4 regions of the Rhizobium sp. UBA1881 genome follow, and region 2 is predicted to be linked to each of the others. Evidence: predicted binding sites of a transcription regulator. Region 2 holds the regulator's gene; each other region holds the start of a gene.
The links. The regulator LexA, encoded in region 2, represses DNA repair genes until DNA is damaged. The targets are predictions, from matches to a motif close to TGTTCNNNNTGTGTTCNG.
Positions count from the first base shown of each region.

Region 1: B3605_RS07945 (glycosyl transferase) is a predicted target of LexA. The motif match lies at 3,244-3,261, and genes of this name have one in related genera.
Region 3: B3605_RS14770 (DNA recombination protein RmuC) is a predicted target of LexA. The motif match lies at 2,201-2,218, and genes of this name have one in related genera.
Region 4: dnaE (DNA polymerase III subunit alpha) is a predicted target of LexA. The motif match lies at 4,256-4,273, and genes of this name have one in related genera.

Region 1 is NZ_DDHH01000070.1:11,711-17,783, forward strand. Features, by position in the region: gene B3605_RS07930 (tetratricopeptide repeat protein) at 1-1,235, shown strand, start outside; gene B3605_RS07935 (4-(cytidine 5'-diphospho)-2-C-methyl-D-erythritol kinase) at 1,242-2,147, shown strand; gene moaB (molybdenum cofactor biosynthesis protein B) at 2,134-2,679, shown strand; gene B3605_RS07945 (glycosyl transferase) at 2,683-3,201, opposite strand; gene B3605_RS07950 (PA0069 family radical SAM protein) at 3,343-4,500, shown strand; gene B3605_RS07955 (ribonuclease HII) at 4,666-5,337, shown strand; gene B3605_RS07960 (F0F1 ATP synthase subunit B) at 5,439-5,930, opposite strand; gene B3605_RS07965 (F0F1 ATP synthase subunit B) at 5,934-6,073, opposite strand, start outside.
Region 2 is NZ_DDHH01000094.1:24,347-30,419, forward strand. Features, by position in the region: gene eno (phosphopyruvate hydratase) at 1-728, opposite strand, end outside; gene kdsA (3-deoxy-8-phosphooctulonate synthase) at 883-1,725, opposite strand; gene B3605_RS11855 (VOC family protein) at 1,722-2,606, opposite strand; gene lexA (transcriptional repressor LexA) at 2,806-3,531, shown strand; gene B3605_RS11865 (ComEC/Rec2 family competence protein) at 3,512-5,923, opposite strand.
Region 3 is NZ_DDHH01000118.1:7,862-13,934, forward strand. Features, by position in the region: gene def (peptide deformylase) at 1-457, opposite strand, end outside; gene B3605_RS14765 (globin-coupled sensor protein) at 555-2,054, opposite strand; gene B3605_RS14770 (DNA recombination protein RmuC) at 2,251-3,474, shown strand; gene B3605_RS14775 (ribokinase) at 3,525-4,424, shown strand; partial or broken gene B3605_RS14780 (methyl-accepting chemotaxis protein) at 4,650-6,073, shown strand, end outside.
Region 4 is NZ_DDHH01000190.1:78,437-84,509, reverse strand. Features, by position in the region: gene B3605_RS23255 (L,D-transpeptidase family protein) at 1-538, shown strand, start outside; gene dnaE (DNA polymerase III subunit alpha) at 535-4,032, opposite strand; gene B3605_RS23245 (hypothetical protein) at 4,335-4,910, shown strand; gene B3605_RS23240 (ABC transporter ATP-binding protein) at 4,937-5,620, opposite strand; gene B3605_RS23235 (lipoprotein-releasing ABC transporter permease subunit) at 5,635-6,073, opposite strand, start outside.

The DNA of each region.
Region 1 (6,073 bases), on a different contig from region 2:
TCAACGGCGACGTGCGCTCTGCACGCAAGCACCTGAACGACGCCGTGCTCGACAAGGATGGCGCTGCCACGGCGCCCGATACCTTCATGCGCGCCATCATGGCGCTCGCCCGCCTGGAAGCGACGCAGGGTAACAAGCAGAAGGCGCTCGACACGGTTTCGGTCGGCGACAACCTGCTGCCCAACTACGCGCCGCTCAACGCGCTGCGCCAGAGCATCACCAAAGACGAAAAGCAGGTGCAGCAGATCACCACCGCCAAGCAGGGCGCGGCCGGTGTGCTGTTCTCCTTTGCCGGCGCGCTGAACCGCGACGGGGCTGAAGACATCGTCTCGCTCTATCTGCAGATCGCCCGCGCGCTCGACCCTGACAGCGCCGATGCGCTGGTCATGCTCGGCGGTATCGCCGAGAAGCAGAGCCAGCTCGACCGCGCCATCGCGCTCTACAAGGAAGTGCCCGACAATTCGCCGATGAGCCGCATCTCCGAGCTGCAGCTTGGCCTGGCGCTCGCCGAAGGCGGCAAGGTCGACGAAGCCCGTGCGCATCTGCAGGGGCTGATCCAGTCGGACCCGAAGGATATTCGCAGCTACCTCGCCTATGGCAGCGTTCTCTCCGACGCCAAGGACTACAAGGCAATGGCCGAGAACTACGACAAGGCTGTCGATGTGATCGGTCCGCTGCCGGGCAAGAACACCTGGACCGTTTTCTTCCAGCGCGGCATCGCCTATGAGCGGCTGAAGCAGTGGGACAAGGCCGAGCCGAGCTTCCGCAAGGCGCTGGAATTGAACCCCAACCAGCCGCAGGTCTTGAACTATCTCGGCTATTCCTGGATCGACATGAACAAGAACCTCGACGAGGGTCTTGAGATGATCAAGAAGGCCGTCGATCTGCGCCCCGACGATGGCTACATCATCGATTCGCTCGGCTGGGCCTATTTCCGCCTCGGCAAATTCGACGACGCGACCGAGGAGCTGGAGCGCGCTGCACAGATCAAGGCCGGCGACGCGACGATCAACGACCATCTGGGCGATGCCTACTGGCGTGTCGGGCGCAAGCTTGAGGCTGTCTACCAGTGGAACCGGGCGCTGGGCTCGGAACCCGAGGCCGCCGAGATCCCGAAGATCAAGGACAAGATCGCCAACGGCCTGCCTGCCGTGACCGACGATGCCAAGACCGTCGACAAGAAGATGCCCGATCCGGCCCCTGTCGACCCGAAGCCGGCCGACAAGAAGACCTGATCATCCATGGCTGACACAGGCTTCGCCGACGGCGTTGCGATCAGCGAGCGTGCCTTTGCCAAGATCAATCTGGCCCTTCATGTCACGGGCCAGAGAGACGACGGCTATCATCTGCTCGAAATGCTGGTGACGTTCACGCGCGCGGGGGACCGGCTGGACTTCGCGCCAGCCGATACCGACGAATTTCATATCTCCGGCCGATTTGGCGACGCGCTTACTGGTGATGGCGGTACCAATCTGGTGCTGAAGGCGCGCGATGCGTTGCGTCTTGCCGTCCTCGACGTTGGCGGGACCGCACCGCCGGTCAGCATCCACCTGCGCAAGGACCTGCCGATTGCCTCAGGCATCGGCGGCGGCTCGGCGGATGCGGCGGCGGCGCTGCGCGGGCTAATGCGGCTCTGGGGCACTCCCCTACCCGCGGCGACCATCGACGCCATCGCCATCAAGCTCGGCGCCGATGTGCCGATGTGTCTGGCGAGCCGGCCGCTGATTGCGCGCGGGATCGGCGAGCGGATCGAGACGGTGCGCGACTTGCCTGCCTTTCCCATGGTGCTCGCCAATCCGCTGAAGGGGGTTTCGACGCCGGAGGTTTTTCGCAAGCTGGCGACCAAGACGAACGGCGCGCTTGTGGTAGCACCCGGCCTTTCTTGGCTCGACGCGCTGCGCGGCATGCGCAACGATCTCGAACCGCCGGCGCGTGCGCTGCTGCCTGAGATCGGCGAGATCTCCGATATGCTCTCCGATCAACGCGCGCTCTTCGTTCGGATGTCGGGCTCTGGCGCGACGTGCTTCGGCATATTCGCCAACATGGACGAAGCGAAGGTCGCGGCGCGGGTGCTTCACGGCAAGCGGCCGGACTGGTATTTCGAGGCAACCGAAACATTGGCGGGAGATGATGATGACAGGCGTTGACGACACGCGTCCGTTCATTCCGGTGGGATTTGCCGTGCTGACGGTATCAGACTCACGCACCACCGCAGACGACCGCTCCGGCGATACGCTGGCGGCGCGCATTTCGGAGGCGGGACACCGCCTCATCGCGCGCGCCATCGCGCCCGACGACAGACAGGCGATCGCCGCGCAGGTCCGGGCCTGGACGGCGAAATCGGATGTCGACGTGATCATCACCACCGGCGGAACCGGCTTTACCGGCCGCGACGTGACGCCCGAGACGCTGGAGCCGCTGTTCGACAAGCGCATGGACGGCTTCTCAGCCGTCTTCCACCGTATCTCGCAGGACAAGATCGGTACATCCACCGTGCAGTCGCGTGCGACTGCGGGGCTGATCGGCACCACCTTCGTCTTCGTGCTGCCGGGATCGCCCGGCGCCTGCAAGGACGCGTGGGACGGCATCTTGAAGGCGCAGTTCGATTATCGCCACATGCCGTGCAACTTCGTGGAAATCATGCCCAGGCTCGACGAGCACTTGAAGCGCGGAGCTTAAAAACTAGCTCCGCGCCGAACGCGCGACCCAGGACGGGATGAGCTCAGCCGATAGCTTCCGCAGCTTCTGTCCCTTGACGAATTCCGCCAGTTGCATGCCGCTGCGCGCCGTCGCCAGCGCATGTTTTTTCGGCAGCAACAGACCAAGCTCCAGCGGCGCCAGACGGCGCAGGCGCTGATAGAACGGCCTGCGATAACCGCGCGAGGCGGTGAAGCGGGCGGGCAGCTTGTTTAATGCCACATATTCGGCGATCTCGTCGATCCAGCCGCTCTGTGGGCGGGCACCGGGCTCGACGAACAACAGCCATTCGCCGCGCGCCGAACGCAGTATGTCCTTGATATCCCAATGCTGATGGAAGCGGCAGCCGGCGGCGTCCGCGACCTTGGACGAGCCATCGCGCGAGCCGTGGTCGAGCACCACCACATCGCTCACCAGCCCTTCCACGGCACCAGCAACCAACACCGATAATGTCTGCGCCAGCTCAGGTTCCTGATCCCGGCATTCCAATAGGACAGTTAACATTGCTCATTTATAGTGCGACGCACAAAACATTACCAGCGACAGTTTTCCAAATTTGTTCTTGCATTGTTCTCATTTCGGCGATAGGAATTTAATCACCAGAACGGATGGGGACGACGAGTCTTCCATCGACGGAGAAACCCGATGAACGAACAGTCCCTTGCAGGGCAGGCCGCATTCGCGCCTGCCAATACGGCGGATATTGCCGACGCGATGATCGTTTCTTCCGGCCTCAGGATCGAGGTCGACCGCCGGCGTGGCCGTGGTGCGGGATTGAACCCGAGCGGGCGCTTCGAGCCGCAGAGCCGTGAAGGCTTCGACGATGGCTGGCAGACGCTTGAGGAGTTGCCGCCGTTCAAGACCGAGGTGCAGATCGAAAAGCCGCGTACGGCAATCACCCGCAATGAATCGCCGGATATCCCCTTCGACCGTTCGATCAATCCCTATCGCGGCTGCGAGCACGGCTGCATCTATTGCTTCGCGCGGCCCACCCACGCCTATATGGGCCTGTCTGCCGGGCTGGATTTCGAAGCGCGGCTGTTTGCCAAGCCGGATGCGGCCAAGCTCCTGGAGCGCGAGCTCGCCAAGCCCGGCTACAAGCCGCGCGTGATCGCCATCGGCACCAATACGGACCCGTATCAGCCGATCGAGAAGGAATGGCGGATCATGCGGGATATCCTCGAGGTGCTGGAGCGGGCAAACCATCCTGTCTCCATCGTCACCAAGTCGGCACTCATCCTGCGCGATCTCGATATCCTGCAGCGCATGGCGGAGAAGAACCTGGTGCGCGCCTCGCTGTCGGTGACGACGCTGGACCGCAAGCTGGCGCGGACGATGGAGCCGCGCGCCTCGACCCCGTCGAAGCGGCTCGATGCGCTGAAGGCGCTGAGCGACGCCGGCATTCGCACATCTGTGATGATGGCGCCGGTCATTCCAGCGCTGAACGACCACGAGATCGAGCGCGTTCTCGATGCTGCGCATGCAGCGGGTGCCACGGAGGCCGGGTATGTGATCCTGCGACTGCCGCTGGAGGTGTCGCCGCTGTTTCGCGACTGGCTGCTGCAGCACTATCCTGACCGTTACCGCCACGTCATGTCGCTGGTGCGCTCGATGCGCGGCGGCAAGGATTACGACGCCGATTTCAGCAAGCGCATGAAGGGCGCCGGCCCCTATGCCTGGCAGATCGCCCGGCGCTTCGAGATGGCCACGAAGCGGCTCGGCATGACCCGCCGCAGCATGCCGCTGCGCGACGACCTGTTCGTGCCGCCGAACGGCAGCGGCGTGCAACTGTCGCTGCTCTAGTTTTGCAGCATGTCGTTGTCGCAAAACCACTGCACACTTTTGCGCGACATGCTCGGACATTCCCTTACGGACGGCTGACCCTGGCCTTCCGTTCTCAAGTCCCCGGCCCGCCGCCCTGATCCGGGGACTTGCAGGAAATCGGGTTGGCGTGCGAAGTTCAGCCGCATGAAACGTCGCACGCCACCCGATTCTCCCATGCTTTTCGAAGATGTCCCGCTGCTTCCGGATTTCCGGCTGGAGCTGAAGGCGCGCAAGGCCGGCCACTGGCCTGTTGCCGGCGCCGACGAGGCCGGGCGCGGGCCGCTGGCGGGGCCTGTCGTTGCCGCCGCCGTCATTCTCGATCCCAAGCGTATTCCCGATGGCCTGAACGATTCCAAGCAGCTTTCCGCGCAGAGACGAGAAGAGCTGTTCGAGCAGATCCTTGCCACCGCGGCCGTCGCGATCGCCTCATCCAGCTCACGCCGCATCGACGAGACGGATATCCGCAAGGCAAGCCTCGATGCCATGCGCCGCGCGATCCTCAGCCTCTCCATCCCGGCAAGCTATGTGTTGACTGACGGGCTGGACGTTCCCCCCGGGCTCGAGTGCCCCGGCCAGGCCGTCGTCAAGGGCGATGCCCGGTCGGTATCGATCGCCGCCGCCTCCATCGTCGCCAAGGTCACGCGCGACCGGATGATGACGCGCGCCGACCTCATCTTCCCCGCCTATGGCTTCGCCGCACATGCCGGCTACGGCACCGCACGCCATAGAGCCGGCATTGACAGCCATGGCCCCTGCCCGCTGCATCGCATGAGCTTCGGGCGGCTCAAGCAGTTCCTGGTCACCGACGGCGAGTAGGCTGCCGGCTCGGACGCCTTTCCGGGCACGACAGCGAACAACATCCCCAAAACGCAAAAAGCCCCGGCGAACCGGGGCTTTGAAATGCGATAGGACCGATCTCAGTTGAGGCGGGTCTTTACCTGACCGAGGGCGTTGCCGAAGAGTTCGGACTGAACCTTGGCATCGGCCTTCTTGACGAGAACCGTTTCAGCGGCGGCGATGGCGAGGTCGACGGCTGCGGCACGAACCGCCTTCATCGCATCGGCTTCGGCCTGCTTGATCTTCGCTTCCGAAACCGCGGTGCGGTTGGCAACGAATTCCTCGGTCTTCTTCTTGGCTTCGGCGGTGAACATTTCCGCTTCGCGCTCGGCAGCTGCCAGGATATGGGCGGCTTCCGCTTCGGCTTCCTTGCGTTTGCGCTGATATTCGGCCAGCAGGTGCTGGGCCTCTTCACGCAGGCGCTTGGCTTCCGATAGCTCGTTGCGGATCTGATCGGCGCGGTCGTCGAGCGACGTCGCCATCATGCCGGGAACCTTGAGGTAGACGATCAGTGCCAGGAACAGGACGAGACCGACGAATGCGAAGAATGTTGCGTCCAGTGCAAATTCCATCGATCAAGCTCCCTTCTTGGCCGCGGTGACGGCGGACGTGACTTCAGCCTTGGTGGCGGTGCCACCGATCAGCTGTTCGACGACGGCCTTTGCCGTTTCCTCGGCGATCGTGCCGACGTCTGCAAATGCCTTCGCCTTGATAT
Region 2 (6,073 bases):
GCGCAGTCGAGGCCGAGGTGGATGTCTTCGCCAGGCTTGTAGCCGGCTTTCTCGATCGACTTCATGATGAAATCGAGGGCTTCCGGAGCGCTCTTCAGACCCGGTGCGAAACCGCCTTCGTCGCCAACGTTGGTGTTGTGACCCTGGGCCGCGAGTTCCTTGCGGAGCGTGTGGAAGACTTCCGAGCCCATGCGAACGGCTTCGCGGATGGAATCAGCGCCAACCGGCAGGATCATGAACTCCTGGAAGTCGATCGGGTTGTCGGCATGCGCGCCACCGTTGATGATGTTCATCATCGGAACCGGCAGGAGGTGCGCGGAAGCGCCACCAACGTAGCGGTAGAGCGGCAGGCCGGCAGCTTCAGCGGCAGCCTTGGCAACGGCCAGCGAAACGCCGAGGATGGCGTTGGCGCCGAGGCGCGACTTGTTCGGCGTGCCGTCCAGTTCGATCATGATGTTGTCGATCTGGATTTGGTTTTCAGCGTCGATGCCGCCGATGGCGTCGAAGATTTCCGTGTTGGCGGCTTCGACGGCCTTTTCGACACCCTTGCCGAGATAACGCTTGCCACCATCGCGGAGTTCGACGGCTTCGTGCGCTCCGGTCGATGCGCCCGACGGAACGGCGGCGCGGCCCATGCTGCCATCTTCGAGATAGACATCGACTTCGACGGTGGGATTACCACGGCTGTCGAGAATCTCGCGGGCGATAATATCGGTAATAGCGGTCATCGGCTCTTCTCTGCTTGAGGGTGGATAAATCGTTTGAAATTCGTCTTTAATCGAAGATGCGCAAATTACAATGCCAGTTTGGGGCCGTTTTGCGCATGCTTCGCCGCATTATTCGTGGTTGGCCTAATACACGAACGTGTCAGTCGTTTGAACGTCAGCCCTTGGCGATGGCGTCGAAGGCCAGCAGCTTCTCGAGCAGGCGCGGCATATCCTTGAGATAGACCATGTTCGGGCCATCCGACGGCGCATTGTCGGGATCTTCGTGCGTCTCGACGAACACACCGGCGACACCGACGGCGACAGCCGCACGCGCGAGCGTTTCCACGAATTCGCGCTGGCCGCCACTGGAGCCGCCCTGCCCGCCCGGCTGCTGCACCGAATGGGTCGCGTCGAAAACAACAGGCGCACCCATGGCTTCCATGATCGGCAGCGAGCGCATGTCCGAGACCAGCGTGTTGTAGCCGAAGGAAGCGCCGCGTTCGCACAGCATGATGTTCGGGTTGCCGCTGGCATTCAGCTTGGCAAGCACGTTCTTCATGTCCCAAGGCGCCAGGAACTGGCCCTTCTTGACGTTGATGGCGCGGCCGGTCTTGGCGGCGGCGACCAGCAGGTCCGTCTGCCGGCTAAGGAAGGCCGGGATCTGCAGCACATCGACGACAGTGGCGACTTCGGCGCACTGCTCCTCGGTGTGGATGTCGGTCAAGACAGGAAAACCGTATTCCTTCTTGAGATCGGCGAACACCTCAAGCGCCGTTTCAAGCCCGATGCCGCGCTGGGCCGACAGCGACGTGCGGTTGGCCTTATCGAAGGAGGACTTGTAGACAAGGCCGATGCCGAGCTTGTCGCAGAGCTCCTTCAGCGTGCCGGCGATCATGAAGGCATGGTCGCGGCTTTCCATCTGGCAGGGGCCGGCGATCAGCGACAGCTTGCCGGCGTTGGAAAACACCACACGGCCGGCGCCTTCGCCAACGGCCACTTCGGAATTGGTTTCAGTCATTGTTTCTCCTCGAAGGCGAAGAGCGCGCCCTGGCCGGGTGCGGCCTTCACCAGAATTCGATTGTTCTTGCGTGTATAGGTGATCCCGTTAGCAGCCAAATGCGCCTCTGTCACGGCGAGATCAGCAACGGAAAAGACAATCGCCGCGCCGCGCAGGCCGCGATCGGCCTTGGGCTCGGAGAGATCGTAGTAAGCGTTCAAGCCATCCGGCGACAGGATATTGATACGGGCGTTGCCGGCATCGAGGCTGACACCGAATGCCTCCTCGCGGGTCGCCTGCGCATCCGACGCCAACTGCAACAGCGGCGCGAAGGCCCTGGGATCGGAGGAAGAGAGCACGATCGACAGAATGCCCAAGACGCCGTTCGCATGCGTTTCCAACGCCTTGCGGTCGCTGGGCAGTGGGTTGACGCGCTGGCAGGCGAAGAGGAAGAAATCGGGCGCGCGCAGATCGGCCGCGAAAGCCAGGCGGAAAGCGGCGGTCGCCTCGGAACCATCCGGCATCTTCATCTGCCGGGCGAATTGCAGCATCTCGCCGCCGCTCATGCCATCGGCAGTAAAGCGGGCGTGATCGCTATCGGCATCCGGCGTGCCGAAGACGATAGCCGACAAGCCGTCGTCGCCGCAGCGGAAGCGAAAGGCGCGGTCGCGAGCGGTGAAAACGTTGCCGTCGCCGATGGCAGCCTCATAGGTCTCCAGACTGGCGACGCCGAGCGGCTCGAGGTAGGTCTTGTCGGCAAAGAAGACGCAGGCATTCTCGGTGCCGAATGGATGCCGCGCATCGGCGGCGACGGTGAAACCGAGCTTGCCCAGGCGCTCGCGCGCCATCTCGATATTGACGACCGGCAGCACCACGTGGTCCAGAGGATGGGGGTCACGCATCAGCAAATCCTCCCGAAATCGGCAGAGATGTGCGCTGGCTTTCGCCACAATGCAAGAGGCGAGCGCGGTTAAATCGAATGAAGTGCAAAATCGCGACGATTCCGAGCCAAGTTTTACGAAAATTTAGGCACTTGCGGAACACATATGGAACATATAGTGTCCGTTCTGGCTTTGTTTCACGACTCTGGGGTTCATTTCGATGCTGACACGCAAGCAACAAGAACTGCTTCTGTTCATTCATGAGCGGATGAAAGAGTCGGGCGTTCCGCCATCCTTTGACGAAATGAAGGATGCACTCGATCTCGCATCAAAATCCGGCATTCACCGGCTGATCACGGCGCTGGAAGAGCGCGGCTTCATTCGCCGGCTGCCAAACCGGGCGCGCGCGCTCGAGGTCATCAAGTTGCCGGAAGCCTATAATCCGAGCCTGCAGCCGCGACGCGGCTTTTCGCCGAGCGTCATCGAGGGCAGCCTCGGAAAGCCGCAGCCGGTGGCAGCAGCCCCTGCCCCGAAGGCAGCGCCGAGCGCCGACAACGGTAACTCGGCGTCCGTTCCCGTCATGGGCCGGATCGCCGCCGGTGTGCCGATCTCGGCGATCCAGAACAACACCCACGACATCACCGTCCCCGCCGATATGCTCGGCGCCGGCGAGCACTATGCGCTCGAGGTCAAGGGCGACTCGATGATCGAAGCCGGCATTTTCGACGGCGACACCGTCATCATCCGCAACGGCAATACCGCCAACCCCGGCGATATCGTCGTGGCGCTTGTCGACGATGAAGAGGCAACGCTGAAGCGCTTCCGCCGCAAGGGCGCCTCGATCGCGCTTGAGGCCGCCAACCCGGCTTACGAAACGCGCATTTTCGGGCCTGACCGCGTCAAGGTTCAGGGCAAGCTAGTCGGGCTTATTCGCCGATATCACTGAGTGGTGACGAGTTATCGCTGAAGCTGTCGTTGCGCCAGTCATAGGCGCGATGGCGCATCCAGGGACGGCTGAGGCTTGCATAGGCTGTTTTGACGACCGGTGCCCCCTGCTCGTCGATGCGGATTTCGACGGCTCCCGATCGCCTGAGGGTCTCGCCGGTCAACAGCATGGCGCCGGAGCGGCATGTCGCTTGGCGAAGCCGGACGGGCGTGATGACGATATCGGCCACGTCGCAGGCGGGGCCGAGATAGGCGGCGTTTTCGAGCGTCGCGATGAGGTAGCCGCTGTCGAGTGCCGTTACGCACCAGGCCGTCTTGAGGCACTGGAAGCGATTGTCGTTTGTGGAGGCCGCTGCAGCGCGCATCATGGCGCGGGATTCGCGTTGTTGTTTCGGCGTCAGCCTTGGTCGTGGCTCACCTCTTCTCGGAATGGACAAGGCCTCGCCGTCGAGCATATCGGGCGGCTTGTGGTCTTCGATCGCGAGTGCGCGCTGCCATTGCCCGAAGATGAAGTCGGGCGGTCGCTCGCGGTTGCTGGCGAGGCTGTCGCTCTTGACCGATGCCACGAGGCTTCCGTCCTCGGAGACGACAAGCTCTGGCGTGGGGGCGGCCGGGAGCAGGACAACGACGAGGGTTGCGATCGCGGCAACCGTAGCGCCGATCCATCGCAGGCGTGTGCGCATCAGCCCCCATATAAGAAAGCCGAGCACGGCGATCGCGAAGTACCACTCGGGGATCCGCCCGATATCGACACTGCCGCCCCAGCCGGACACCATCTTGGCGATGTCGATCACCAGATCGAGCCCGAAGCCGGCGACGCTCCACAGCGGCGCATCCAGGCCAAATGGCGTTGCCAACATCGCGAGCATTCCGAAGGGCATGACGATGAAGGAGATGACCGGCATGGCGAGCAGGTTAGCCGGAAGGCCATAGCCGCTCAGCCGGTGAAAATGCTCGATCGAAAACAGCGCTGTCGAGAAACCGCCGATCATCGAGGTCAGCGCGATGCCGCCGAAGAAGCGGAACGTGACCATGACCGGCTTAATTGCGGGGTGCGTGAGAAAGACGCTCTCGCGGTGCCTCCTCCTGGTCCAGACGGCAAAGCCTGCGACCAGCGCCAGCGTCGCGGCGTAGGACATCTGGAAGCTTGGGCCCAGCACCTCCGATGGGGACATCAGGATGATCAGCAGCGCCGAGAGCGCAATGTTGCGCAGGCTGATTGAGGGGCGATCGAACAGCACTGCCACCAGCATGATCGCCATCATGATGAAGGCGCGCTCGGCGGAGACGGCGAAGCCCGAGATCATGTAATAGGCCGTCAGCGCCACAAGAGCGCTGCCGGCGGCGAGCTTCTTGGTCGGATAGGCCTGCGCGAAACCGGGGAAGAGGCCGAAGAACAGGCGCAGCCCGACAAAGCAGATACCGGCCGACAGCGCCATGTTGAGGCCCGAGATCGCGACGATGTGTGCGAGGCCAGATTGGCGCAGCGCCTCGGTCGTCTCGTTGGAGATGGCACGTCTCTCGTCGGTGACCAGCGAGGCGGCGAAGGCGCCGGTATCGCCGGGCAGGATGCTGCGGATGCGGTCGCCTATGCTGCTGCGCATACCGTAGAGCCATTCCATGGCTCGATCGGCGGCGGAGAGACTGGCACCGCCCGCCTGCGATGGGACGGGCTGCGGGATGCCGTAGAAGAAGCCGTTGGCACCGATGCCGTCGAAATAGGCAGAGAAGGCGAAATCGTTGAGTTCGGGCAATGCCGGTCCGGCCGGCGGCGTCAGGCGCACGCGACCGGTCAACCAGCCACCGACCCGGACGGGCTCGCCGGCACGCGCGACGAGCGAGACCTGCTGCGGCGGACGCTTGAGGCTCGGCTCGTCCGTGCGCGTTACCCTGACGATATAGCGCCAGCGCCCATTGTCATCTCCCTCGCGCCGTTCCACGCGGCCGGTCACAGTCGTCGTCACCGCTGTATCGAGAACGACGGTATCAGCGCGCCAGGTCTCGAGCTGCGCCGCGAACATGCCGAGGACGACGAGCAGGCCTGATATCGCCACACGGCGTGTTGCGACGCGCGCCGAGCCCGCCAAGACAAAGACGAGACCGAAGAGGATAGCCCAGGCGAGAAGCCGCACGGGCTGGATATCGACAGCAAGGCGGAACCAGGCGATGGCGCCAGCGCCAAGGAAGATGGGCGACGCCAGGAAAAAGCGGCCGTGATCGAATTCCGTGCCGAATGCCTGCCGGGCGGCTGCGGTCTGGCGGTGGATCTGGCGGCTTGCGCGACTCAGAAAACCTGACGTCGACTGCGTCAATGGCGCGCGCGTCATTATGGCACGGGCATTTTGCCCTGTTACGGCCGGCAAATTGGCAATTTGCGCCGCTTCGGGTGGCATCAAAACGACGTGACTGGCATTCAACCCCGGCATGCAACGACACCCGAAAGCCACCCTGAACTGCAATCAGAATGAGGCCAGCGGAACCGAAACGCAACTATAATCGTTTGAATTCAAACGGGAAATAAAACCATCAAAAATGTCAGGTTT
Region 3 (6,073 bases), on a different contig from region 2:
GACGGGAGATGTGGTCGATGAAGAGCACGCCGTTCAGGTGGTCGATCTCGTGCTGCAGGCAGGTGGCGAGCAGGCTGTCGGCTTCCATCGTCTGCTCCTTGCCGTCGCGGTCGAGATACTTGACGCCGACGGTCGCCGGGCGTTCGACCTCGGCATAGTAATCCGGGATCGAGAGGCAGCCCTCTTCATAGACCGAGCGCTCGTCGGAGGAAGAGACGATTTCGGGGTTGATGAAGACGAGCGGCTGCTTTTCCTCGCCCTCGCGCGCAACGTCGATGACGAGCATGCGGCGGGCAACGCCGATCTGGATGGCGGCCAGCCCGATGCCAGGAGCATCGTACATGGTCTCCAGCATGTCGTCGGCGAGACGCTGGAGATCGCTGTCGACGCGCTCGATCGGCTTGGAAACCTGACGGAGCAGCGGATCGGGAAGAATGATGAGTGGCTTGATGGTCATGGCGTTCCCCATAACCCATCTTTTTGCGGGATGGAATTATCCGATAGCCGGAGGCGGCGCTTTTTTACGCCGCCTTCGCAATTTCGACGCTTTTGCCTCAGGCGGCGCGGCGCGAGGCCTGATAGCCGGCGTGGCTGGCGCTGTCGGTGCGGAACCGCTCGAGCAGGCCGACCAGGCCTTCCACCTCATTGCGCAGGCGCCGGGTTTCCGACGAGGTGCGCTCCACCATGCCCGAATTCTGCTGGGTGATGGTGTCCATGTTGCGGATGGCGACGCTGACCTCGTTGACGCCGGTCGCCTGATCGCGGGCGGCCGCGGCGATATCGGCAACGAAGCTGCTGATATTGTCGATGCGGTTGATCATGTCGCTGAGCGATTCGCCGGTGCTGCTGACGATATCGACGCCCTGGTTCACCTGCGCGGAGCTCTCGGAGATCAGCTTCTTGATCTCCTTGGCGGCATCGGCCGAGCGCTGTGCCAGTTGGCGGACTTCCTGGGCGACGACGGCAAAACCCTTTCCGGCTTCGCCGGCGCGGGCTGCTTCAACGCCGGCGTTCAGCGCGAGAAGATTGGTCTGGAAAGCAATATCGTCGATAACGCCGATGATCTTGGTGATCTCGCTCGACGAGCGTTCGATGCCGGCCATGGCGGAGACGGCGCTGGTGACCAGTTCCCCGGAGTTCTTGGCCTTCTGCTGCGTTTCGCGCACCGCGGCCGACGCCTTTTCGGCGTTCGATGCCGTCTGGCCGACGCTGACGGAGAGCTGCTGCAGGGCGGCCGAGCTTTCCTCGACGCCGGCGGCCTGCTGGGCGGTGCGCAGCGCCAGATCGTCGGAACCCTTGGCGATCACATCGGTGCCGCGCAGGATTTCGCCGGATGTGGCGCGAACGGATGCGAAGGAGGCGCGAAGGGCCGCGACAGCGCGATTGTAGTCGTCGCCCATATCCTTGAAGTTGCCCGGCAGGTCAGCCGGCAAGGTGGCTTCGAGATCACCCCGCGACAGCGCTTCCAGACCGCGGCGAAGATGGCTCAGCGCCATTGCCTGGTCGGCTTCCGCCTTGTGGCGTTCCTCTTCAAGCTTCAGCCGCTTTTCTTCCAGCGCTTCCAGATAGACCGAGATCGAATAATCCATATCGAGCATCGCCGCCTTGACGACGGCGGTGAGCTTTTCGCCGAGCAGCTTGCCCTGGCCGCGACCGAAGCGCGACGGCCATTCCTTGGCCATCAGCCCCTTGATCAGATCGCTCATCAGAAGCGCGTAGCCGCCGATGTACCAGCGCGGCTCGAGGCCGATGCGCGCATGCGTCTTGCCGACCGCGACAACGCCCTTGACGTAGGCTTCGTCGAAATTGCCGCCGGCGAGATTGGCCCAATGGGCTTCCTGCCGGGTCTTGGCACTGTTCATATGCGACTTGTCGGAGAAGAAGCTCGCGACCGAGGGCGTGCGCGCCAGCTTTCCGTAGAATCGTTCGAGCGCGCCGCTCAAGAGCTCCGAAATCGCCGGGCGCATCTGGCGCAGCGATTGCCGCGCGTTGTCGTCCAGTTCGATGAAATCGAGGCGTTGCTTGAGACCGTTTTCAGGCTGCTGGCTGCTCATAATATATTTCTGCTTTTTCATTTGACGAAGGGCAATTTTCGCGCAGCTTTTGCCGAATATAGTTTCGCAAGCGTTAAATTATGCGGTTATTTCTTAGCTAGCGCTCGAATGTGAAGCTCGGGTATCGCCGGCAAGACCATTTACGATGTTCACGTTTTGATCTGGAAAAGCTGCGCGACTTTGCTATGGTGCTGAAATGACAACCAGCACCGACTCGTTTTCCGCCACCCTTTCCGGCCTCAGCCCCATGTCGCTCGCCCTTGCCGGCGCGGCACTGGCTATCGTGATCGTCTTGATGCTCGCCTTGCTCGTTCGTGGTGGCCAGGCGCGGCGCGAGCAGGCGGAAGAGGCGCTGGAGCGTGCCGCCGAGGCGGATGCGCGGATGATGGAACTGTTGCGGATCCAATCGGAAATGCAGGGCCGGATGGCGGCGATGGCGGAGGTGTTCGGCTCGCGCCAGTCCGAGCTCAACCAGGCGATCAGCCAGCGCCTGGACGGCATGTCGCAGCGGGTCAACTCGACCATCACCGAGCAGACCAAGTCGACGCATGAGAACCTGAGGAAGCTGCAGGAGCGGCTGGCGGTGATCGATGCGGCGCAGAACAATATCCAGACGCTCGCCAAGGACGTCGTCGGGCTGCAGGCGATCCTGTCCAACAAGCAGACGCGCGGCGCCTTTGGCCAATCGCGGATGGAAACGATCGTTGCCGATGGCCTGCCGATCGGCGCCTATGCCTTCCAGCAGACGCTGAGCAACGGCTCCCGTCCGGATTGCACGATCCGCATGCCCAACGGCGCGCCGCCGCTCGTCATCGACGCCAAGTTTCCGCTGGAGGCATGGAACGCCATTCGCGACGCGGGCGGGCCGGAGCTTGCCAAGGCCGCATCGCAGCAGTTTCGGCGCGACATGGAGACCCATATCCGCGATATCGCGGAGAAGTATCTGATCCAGGGGGAGACGCAGGATACCGCCTTCCTGTTCGTGCCGTCGGAATCGATCTTCGCGGAAATTCACGAGAATTTCGAGGCGATCGTGCAGAAGGCGCATCGGGCCCGCGTGGTGATCGTTTCGCCGTCGCTGCTGATGTTGTCGATCCAGGTCATCCAGGCTGTCTTGAAGGATCAGCGGATGCAGGCGCAGGCGCATGTCATTCAGGGCGAAGTCGCCAATCTGATGGATGATCTCGGCCGCCTCGACGACCGCGTGCGTAAGCTGCAGGGGCATTTCGCCATGGCGCAGAAGGACGTCGACATGATCGTCACCTCGGCCGACAAGCTGACCAAGCGCGGCGCCAAGATCGAGGCGCTGGAATTCGAGAGTGCTGACGCAAGCCGCGTCCCGGATGAAAGTGCGCCGGCGTCGAAATCCGTGGAGAGCAGAACGGGGCTTCTCAAGCTAAGGGTGGTTGACGACGAGTGAGGCCTTCGGCAGTGTCGCGCCCGACAAAAGCATTGGGAAGGACACCTCGCATGATCACCGTTTTCGGCTCCATCAACATGGACCTCATCGCCACGACGCAACGGCTTCCGAAGCCTGGCGAGACGGTGGCCGGCAACGGCTTTTCGACGGCCGCCGGCGGCAAGGGCGCCAACCAGGCGCTGGCCGCGCGCCGCGCCGGCCGCAGCGTGACCATGGCGGGCGCCGTCGGTCATGATGGCTTTTCGGACGAGGCGCTTGCGCTCCTCAAGGATGCCGGCACGGATCTCCAGTCCGTCAAGCGCGCCGACCAGCCGACCGGAACCGCGATCATACTCGTGGGCGGAGACGGCGAGAACATGATCGCCGTCGTGCCGGGCGCGAACGGTACGGTCACCGCGCAGGATGCGGATCAGGCCGTCGGCGCGATGAGCAAGGGCGACACGCTGATGCTGCAGCTCGAAATCCCGGTTCCCGCAGTCGAGCAGGCATTGGCTGCCGCGCGCGCCAAGGGCGTGACCACCATTCTCAATCTCGCGCCGCTGATCGACGATGCCGCGCGCCTCGGGCGCCTTGCCGATATCGTCATCGCCAACGAGACCGAGTTCGAGCTTCTGGCCGGGCAGGAAAACATGACGCCGGAGGAGCGGGAGATGGCGTTGCAGCGCCTGAACGCCGAGACTGGGCAAACACTGATCGTCACGCTCGGGGCTGACGGCGTCGTGGCGATCCGCGACGGCGCTATGTGGCGGGCGAAAGGGTTGAAGATCGAGCCGGTGGATACGGTTGGCGCGGGCGACACCTTCTGCGGCTATCTCGCCGCCAGCCTTGATGAGGGCCTGGATTTCGCGAAGGCGCTGCGTCGCGCAGCCGTTGCCGGCTCGCTCGCATGCCTCAAGGCAGGCGCCCAGCCGTCCATTCCATCGCGCGAAGACGTCGCAAACAAACTATAGGCGTTATCCGCCGACGACATCGGCGATGCGTTTGCTTGCGATGGGTCGAATTATCATCGCATTTCACTTAAATTTAATAGGTTTCCGGCGATCTTCCGCGTGATCGCCGGCTCCCTCTCCAAGGGGACGCGGCACTCGCCACGGCGGCTTCATGATGTAGCCGCCCTCGCTTCTTGTGCCGGCGGATGCTTCGCCTGGCCCATCCTTGATCCCCCCGAGGAATGCATGTTCATCTTTCGCATGAAATCGCTTGCGGCCAAACTCATTGTGATCACCGGCTGCGCGATCGCACTGGTTCTCCTGATCTCCAATTTCTTCCTCATCGGCGAAACCCGTGATCGCGTGGAAACGCTGACCATGGATCAAGCCAATCTAGAGGCGAAGGCCATCGCCAACGAAGTCGCGTCCTCGGTCGGCGAACTTGCGGGCGCCGCGCGCTCCATGGCCGGCGTCATCGGCCGCGGCCACGAAGGCAAGTATCTGGATCGCAAGGCGATCGTCGATATGCTGAAGGCCAATGTCGAGCGCAACCAGTTCGCCTTCGGCAGCTGGTTCGGCGAAGAACCGAATGCGTTCGACGGCCAGTCGCCGTCGCTTGCCGGCCGCACGGATCTCGGCTCGGACAAGAACGGCGCGTTCAACGCCTATTGGACCAAGAAGAAGGATGGCGGCTTCACGTTCTCGGTGTTCGCATCGGACTACAAGGCCGAATGGTACAGCCTTGCCGCCGCCAGCAAGAAGGGCGCGATCTCCTCGCCTTACGCTGAAAGCACCACCGGCGAAAACACCGCGATGACCTCCATCGGCTACCCGGTCATGTCCGGCGGCAAGATGATCGGCGTCAGCGGCGTCGACATTTCGCTGAAGTCGCTCGCCGACAAGCTCGGCGGCCTGCATCCCTTCGGCACCGGCCGCGTGACCCTGCTTTCGCAGGGCGGCAACTGGATCGTCGCGCCGTCGAAGGATCTGGCGATGAAGCCCTACGAGGGTGAAGGTGCCGATGCGGTCAAGACCGGCCTCTCGACGCTTGCGCCTGCCGTCGTCAAGAACCTCTCGATCGATGGCGGCGAGCAGTTCGACCGCGTGGTCTATCCCTTTGCGCTGCCTGACGTGAACACCAACTGGGTCATCCTCGTCGACGTGCCGCACAGCGCGATCAACGCGCCGGTGCAGGACCAGACCTTCATGATGATCGTCGCAGGCATCGTTGTTCTGGCAGCCGTCATGCTGGCGCTCTACTTCGCCGTCCGCGCCTTCGTGCAGAAGCCGCTCGGTGGCCTCGTCGCCAGCGTCAAGATGCTGAGCGAAGGCCGCTATGAGCAGCCGGTCGTCGGCCAGGATCGCTCGGACGAAACGGGCTCGGTTGCCAAGGCGCTCGAAGGCTTCCGCCATGCGCTCGCCGACAGCCGCCGTCTCGAAGCAGAAGCCAAGAGCCAGCGCCAGGAAGCGGAAGACGAACGCGGTCGTTCGGAAAGCGAACGCCAGCAGTCGGTATCGCTGCAGCGGCACATCGTGTCCATCGTCGGCGCCGGCCTGTCGGAACTGTCGCAGGGCAATCTCAGCCACCGCATTACCGATGAATTCCCGGGCGAATACGGCAAGCTGAAGCAGGACTTCAACGCGGCGCTGGCTGCCCTTGAAGAAACCAT
Region 4 (6,073 bases), on a different contig from region 2:
TAACGCCGACGGCTATCTCGGGCCGGCGACGGTTCAGGCGATCGGCGAATTCAAGAAGCAGCATCCGATGAGCCCCGAGGCCGCCAAGTCACTGATCAGTGACGACCTGCGTCGCGCGGTCTACAGCGCCGCCGGCAAGGGCGAGCCGCCGAATGGCGTGATCATGGTGCGGCAGGGATTCCAGCAGGTATTCGAGGCGCCGGTGACGATCGCCCAACCGGAACTGGCGCTCGGGACGCATTTCTTCAGCGCGCACGAGGTGAATTTCGAAGACGGCACCACCGAGTGGCTCGGCGTGACGCTGCCCAATACCTTGACCAGCCAGACGATGAAGCGGCTGGGCATCAGCACGATGGAAAGTTCGATCATATCAGGCACCCCGATCCTGAACGCGCTCGGCCGGATCACCATTCCCGATGATACGAGACAGCGGATCGACGCGATGCTGACGCCGGGATCGACGCTGACGATCTCCGACACCGGCGTCGGCCCGGAGACCGGTCAGGGCACCGACTTCATCACGCTGACGCGCGGCTAGACGAGTTCCACATCGATCACGCCGGGTGCCGAGCGCATGGCGGCGGCGATTTCGGGCGTGATCCGGTATTTCTGCGCCAGTTCCACCTCGATCTCGCGCTTGCCATCCTCCTTGATGACGATGAAGGAGACGAGGCCATCGCCTCTGGCGTTCAGATGGGCGGCAACGGCGCGCAGCGGGCCGGAATCACGGACATAGACGCGCAGCGCCTTCTGCATCTGCAGCGACTTTTCCTCCAGCGACTGGATCGTCTGGATGCGGAGGCCAATGCCCTCGGGCCGTTCTTCGCCGGTCGCGGTGATGACGAAGGATTTTCCCGATTCCAGCATGTCGCGATACTGGTTCAGCATCTCCGAGAAGAGCACCGCTTCGAACTGGCCTGATGAATCCGAGAAGACGATGATGCCCATCTTGTTGCCGGTGCGCGTCTTGCGCTCCTGCTTGGAAATGACGGTGCCGGCAAGGCGCGCATTGCTGGCGCCCTGCTTCACGGCGGCAGCGAAATCACCGAAGGTCTGGACGCGCATCTTTTCCAGCACGCTGCTGTAGCTATCGAGTGGATGGGCCGTCAGGTAGAAACCGAGGACCTGGAATTCCTTGAGCAGGCGCTCCGAGGGCAGCCAGGGGGAGAAAGGCGGCATCGAAATCTTTTCCGGGCCGGATGACAGCACCCCGCCGAAGATATCCGACTGGCCGCTCAGCTTGTTTTCCTGGGCGCGCTGGGCATAGCCCATGATGCGATCAATGCCGCCCGAAAGCTGGGCGCGATCGAGCTCGAAGCAATCGAAGGCGCCGGCGAAGATCAGGCTTTCCAGCACGCGCCGATTCACCTGCTTCGGATCGATGCGCAGGCAGAAGTCCTCAAGGCTGGCGAACGGCGTGTCGCCGCGCACTTCGACGATATGATCGACGGCCGATTCGCCGACACCCTTCAGGGCCGCCAGCGCGTAATAGATGCGGTTGTCGCCGGTCTGGAAATGGCGGAACGAGGTCTGCACGGAGGGCGCGATCACCTCGATACCGAGGCGCTTGGCATCCTGGCGGAAGTCGTTGACCTTTTCGGTGTTCGACATATCGAGCGTCATCGAGGCGGCGAGGAACTCGACCGGATAATGCGCCTTCATGTAGGCGGTCTGGTAGGAGACGATGGCGTAGGCTGCGGCGTGCGACTTATTGAAGCCGTAGTTGGCGAACTTTGCCAGAAGCTCGAAGATGTTATCGGCCTGCGGCTTCGACACGCCGTTCTTGACGGCGCCGACGACGAAGCGCTCGCGCTGCTGGTCCATCTCCGCCTTGATCTTCTTACCCATGGCGCGGCGCAGAAGATCGGCCTCGCCGAGCGAATAGCCCGACAGCACCTGGGCGATCTGCATGACCTGCTCCTGGTAGACGATAACGCCCTGCGTCTCCTTCAGCAGGTAATCGATGGTCGGGTGGATCGATTCGAGCTCTTCCTCGCCATGCTTGCGGGCATTGTAGGTCGGGATGTTCTCCATCGGACCCGGACGATACAGCGCCACGAGCGCGATGATGTCCTCGATACAGTCGGGACGCATGCCGATCAGCGCCTTGCGCATGCCAGCACTTTCCACCTGGAACACGCCGACCGTTTCGCCGCGCGAGAGCATCTCGTAGGTCAGCTTGTCATCCAGCGGGATCGCCGCGAGATCGACCTTGATGCCGCGCTTGGCGACGAAATCGACAGCTACCTTCAGCGTCGTCAGTGTCTTCAGGCCGAGGAAGTCGAACTTGACCAGACCGGCCTGCTCGACCCACTTCATGTTGAACTGGGTGACCGGCATGTCGGAGCGCGGATCTCGATACATCGGCACCAGCTTCGACAGCGGGCGGTCGCCGATGACGATACCTGCGGCGTGAGTCGATGCGTGGCGGTAGAGACCTTCGATCTTCTGCGCGATGTCGAGGAGGCGGGCGACGACGGGCTCCTTGTCAGCCTCTTCCTGCAGCTTCGGCTCTTCCTCGATCGCCTTCGACAGCGGCGTCGGGTTGGCCGGGTTGTTGGGCACCAGCTTGCAGATCTTGTCGACCTGCCCGTAGGGCATTTCCAGCACGCGGCCGACGTCGCGAAGGGCGGCGCGCGCCTGCAGCGAACCGAAGGTGATGATCTGCGCCACCTGCTCGCGGCCATACTTCTTCTGCACATAGCGGATCACCTCTTCGCGGCGATCCTGGCAGAAGTCGATATCGAAGTCGGGCATCGAGACGCGTTCCGGATTGAGGAAGCGTTCGAAGAGCAGCGAGAAGCGCAGCGGATCGACGTCCGTGATCGTCAGCGCGTAAGCAACCAGCGAGCCCGCGCCGGAGCCGCGGCCGGGGCCGACGGGAATATCCTGCAGCTTGGCCCACTTGATGAAGTCGGCAACGATCAGGAAGTAGCCGGGGAATTTCATGCGCTCGATAACGCTGAGCTCGAATTCCAGGCGGTCGCGGTAATCCTTCTCCTCATAGCCCGCAGACATGCCGAGCGTCTGAAGGCGCATGTCGAGACCTTCGACCGCCTGGCGGCGAAGCTCCAGCGATTCGGCGCGCTCCGCCTCTTCCGGATCCGCGGTGGCGCCGGTGAAGCGCGGCAAGATCGGTTTGCGGGTCTTCAAGACGAAGGAGCAGCGGCGGGCGATCTCCACCGTATTTTCAAGCGCTTCAGGCAGATCGGCGAAAAGCTTCACCATCTCGGCGCGACTCTTCAGATAGTGATCTGGCGTCAGGCGAAAACGCGTGTCGTCGGAGACAATGGCGTTGTGCGCCACAGCCATCAGCGCATCGTGCGCGTCGTAATCGTCGCGGGTCGGGAAGAAGGCCTCGTTGGTCGCGACCAGCGGGATCTCGTGCTCATAGGCAAGGCCGATCACCCGCTGCTCGTGGCGCTTGTCATAGGTGCCCTGGCGCTGAAGCTCCATGTAGAGCCGATCGCCGAACTTGTCCTTCAGAGACAGCAAGCGCGCGGTCGCCGGCGCGATGTGCCCCTCTTTCAGCGGCATGTCGATCGGGCCGGTCGATGCGCCGGTCAGCGCGATCAGCCCCTCGGTGCCGAGTTCGTCCAGCCACGACGCCTTGATGTGGACCGCCTGCCCGCCTCCCTCGCCGCCGAGATAGGCGCGGCTGACGAGATCCACCAGCCGTTCATAGCCGGCATCGGTGGCCGACAGAAGCACGATCGACGGCAGTTTCGCCAGCTGCTGCTGGCCGCCGCGGCGCTCGGTCTCAAGCCCGTCTTCCATATCGATGGAAACCTGGCAGCCGATAATCGGCTGCAGGCCCTCGTCCATCGATTTCTGCGCGAATTCCAGTGCGACGAATAGATTGTTGGTATCGGTGATGGCGATCGCCGGCTGGCTATCGCCCGATGCCTTGTAGAGAATTTTCTTGAGCGGCAACGCCCCCTCAAGCAGCGAGAAGGCGGAGTGCACACGCAGGTGAACGAAGCCCGGCGTACCGCCGATGAAGTCGCTCGCGCCGTTTTCAGTGCCCGCCATGATATGCCTTTCCGCGCATCCGTATGAATCGGATGCATTGTCGGATTTGGGGACGTCGATGTCCAGAGAGGCGGGTACCATCGGACCGCATGACAGCCATGCGGTCCCCGTTATTCTTACATTGCCATGCAGATCAAAGAGAAGCTGGCAATGAACATTGCGATGGAGGTGAATGCTGCGATATCGCGGATCATGTCAGTCATTTGGCTCTCCTGTGCTCTTATGTTTTTATTTTGTTCCGCTCTTGTTCCGTTGTCAACAGGATTGTTTTCTGTTTGGTTAACGGCAAACAGGAGACGAGCATGCGTCGATTCATCTTTGTGGCAGTCCTGCTTTCAGCCAACGCGGCCTTCGGCGCGGATCCTGATCCGGCGCGCATCGTCGATGTCGCGGTCGGCGACTGGAACGGCGATGGCAAGCCGGACCTGGCGTTGCTCGCCGAGGCTCCCAACGATGCCGCCGACGACCAACTCGGCGTCTACATCTATCTGCGGGATGACCACGACCTGTTGCGGCTTACGACCAGCGCACCCGGCAAGATCTGGGGAACCACGGTGGCTGAGGGGATTTACGGCCAGGAGCCGTCGATCAAGGCGGCGGGCAAGAGCTCGATCGCCATCTATTCGCAGAACAGCGCCATCGGTCGAGACCGTTGGGAGCAGACGCTGACGCTCGCCTATCGCAACAACCAATTCGTCGTCGCCGGCTACACCTACAGCCATTACGACACGCTAAATCCGGATGGCGGCGGTTCATGCGATTACAATGCGCTCACCGGCAAGCTGCAGCGAGACGGCAAGGATGCGAAGGCCGAGGCACGCACGATCACGATTGCCGACTGGAAGGACGAAACCGGGCAGTCGATCTGCGGCGGCTAGATTGGTCCTGACCCGACAGTGAAATCTCAGAAATCCACGACCTTGCCGTCGGCGATGGTGACGCGGCGGTCCATGCGGGCCGCGAGCTCGTGGTTGTGGGTGGCGATCAGGGCCGCGAGGCCGGACTGGCGCACCAAGGCCTCCAGGGCTTCGAAGACGTAGCTGGCGGTCTCGGGGTCGAGATTGCCTGTTGGTTCGTCGGCGAGCAGAAGGCTAGGCGCGTTGGCGACGGCGCGGGCGATCGCCACGCGCTGCTGTTCACCACCAGACAATTCGCCGGGACGATGGGCGCCACGGTGGCCGATACGCATGTAGTCGAGCAGCTGCCCTGCCCGCACCTTGGCTTCGTTGCGCGGCAGACCGGCGATCATCTGCGGCATCATGATGTTTTCAAGCGCCGAGAATTCGGGAAGCAGGTGGTGGAACTGGTAGACGAAGCCGATCTCGCTGCGGCGGATCGCCGTGCGCTTGTCGTCGGAGAGGCCATTGCAGGCATTGCCGCTGATGGTGACTTCGCCGCCATCGGGATGCTCGAGCAGGCCCGCCAGATGCAGCAGGGTCGACTTGCCAGTGCCTGATGGAGCCACAAGCGCGACGATCTCGCCGCTGTTGATGGTCAGGTCGGCCTTCTTCAGGATCGAAAGCTGGGTCTCTCCCTGGCCATAGTGACGCTCGACGCCGGAAAGCTTGAGAACGGTATTCCGCTTCATGTAATCAGCATTCCTTATTCGTAGCGCAGGGCCTGCACGGGATCGAGCTTGGAAGCGCGCCATGCGGGGAAGATTGTCGCGAAGAAAGACAGCGTCAGCGCCATGACGACGACGGAGACCGTTTCGCCGACCTCCATCTTGGCCGGCAGCTGGCTGAGGAAGTAGAGCTGCGGGTCAAACAGCACCGTGCCCGACAGCCAGGAGAAGAACGCGCGGATCTTCTCGATGTTGATGCAGACGATAACGCCGAGCAGCACGCCGGCAAAAGTGCCGACCAGGCCGATCGCGGCACCCGTCATGAAGAAGATCCGCATGATGGCGCCGGAGCTCGCGCCCATGGTTCTGAGGATCGCGATATCGCTGCCCTTGTCCTTCACCAGCATGATGAGACCGGAGATGATGTTCAGGGCGGCGACGAGAACGATCAGCGTCAGGATCATGAACATGACGTTG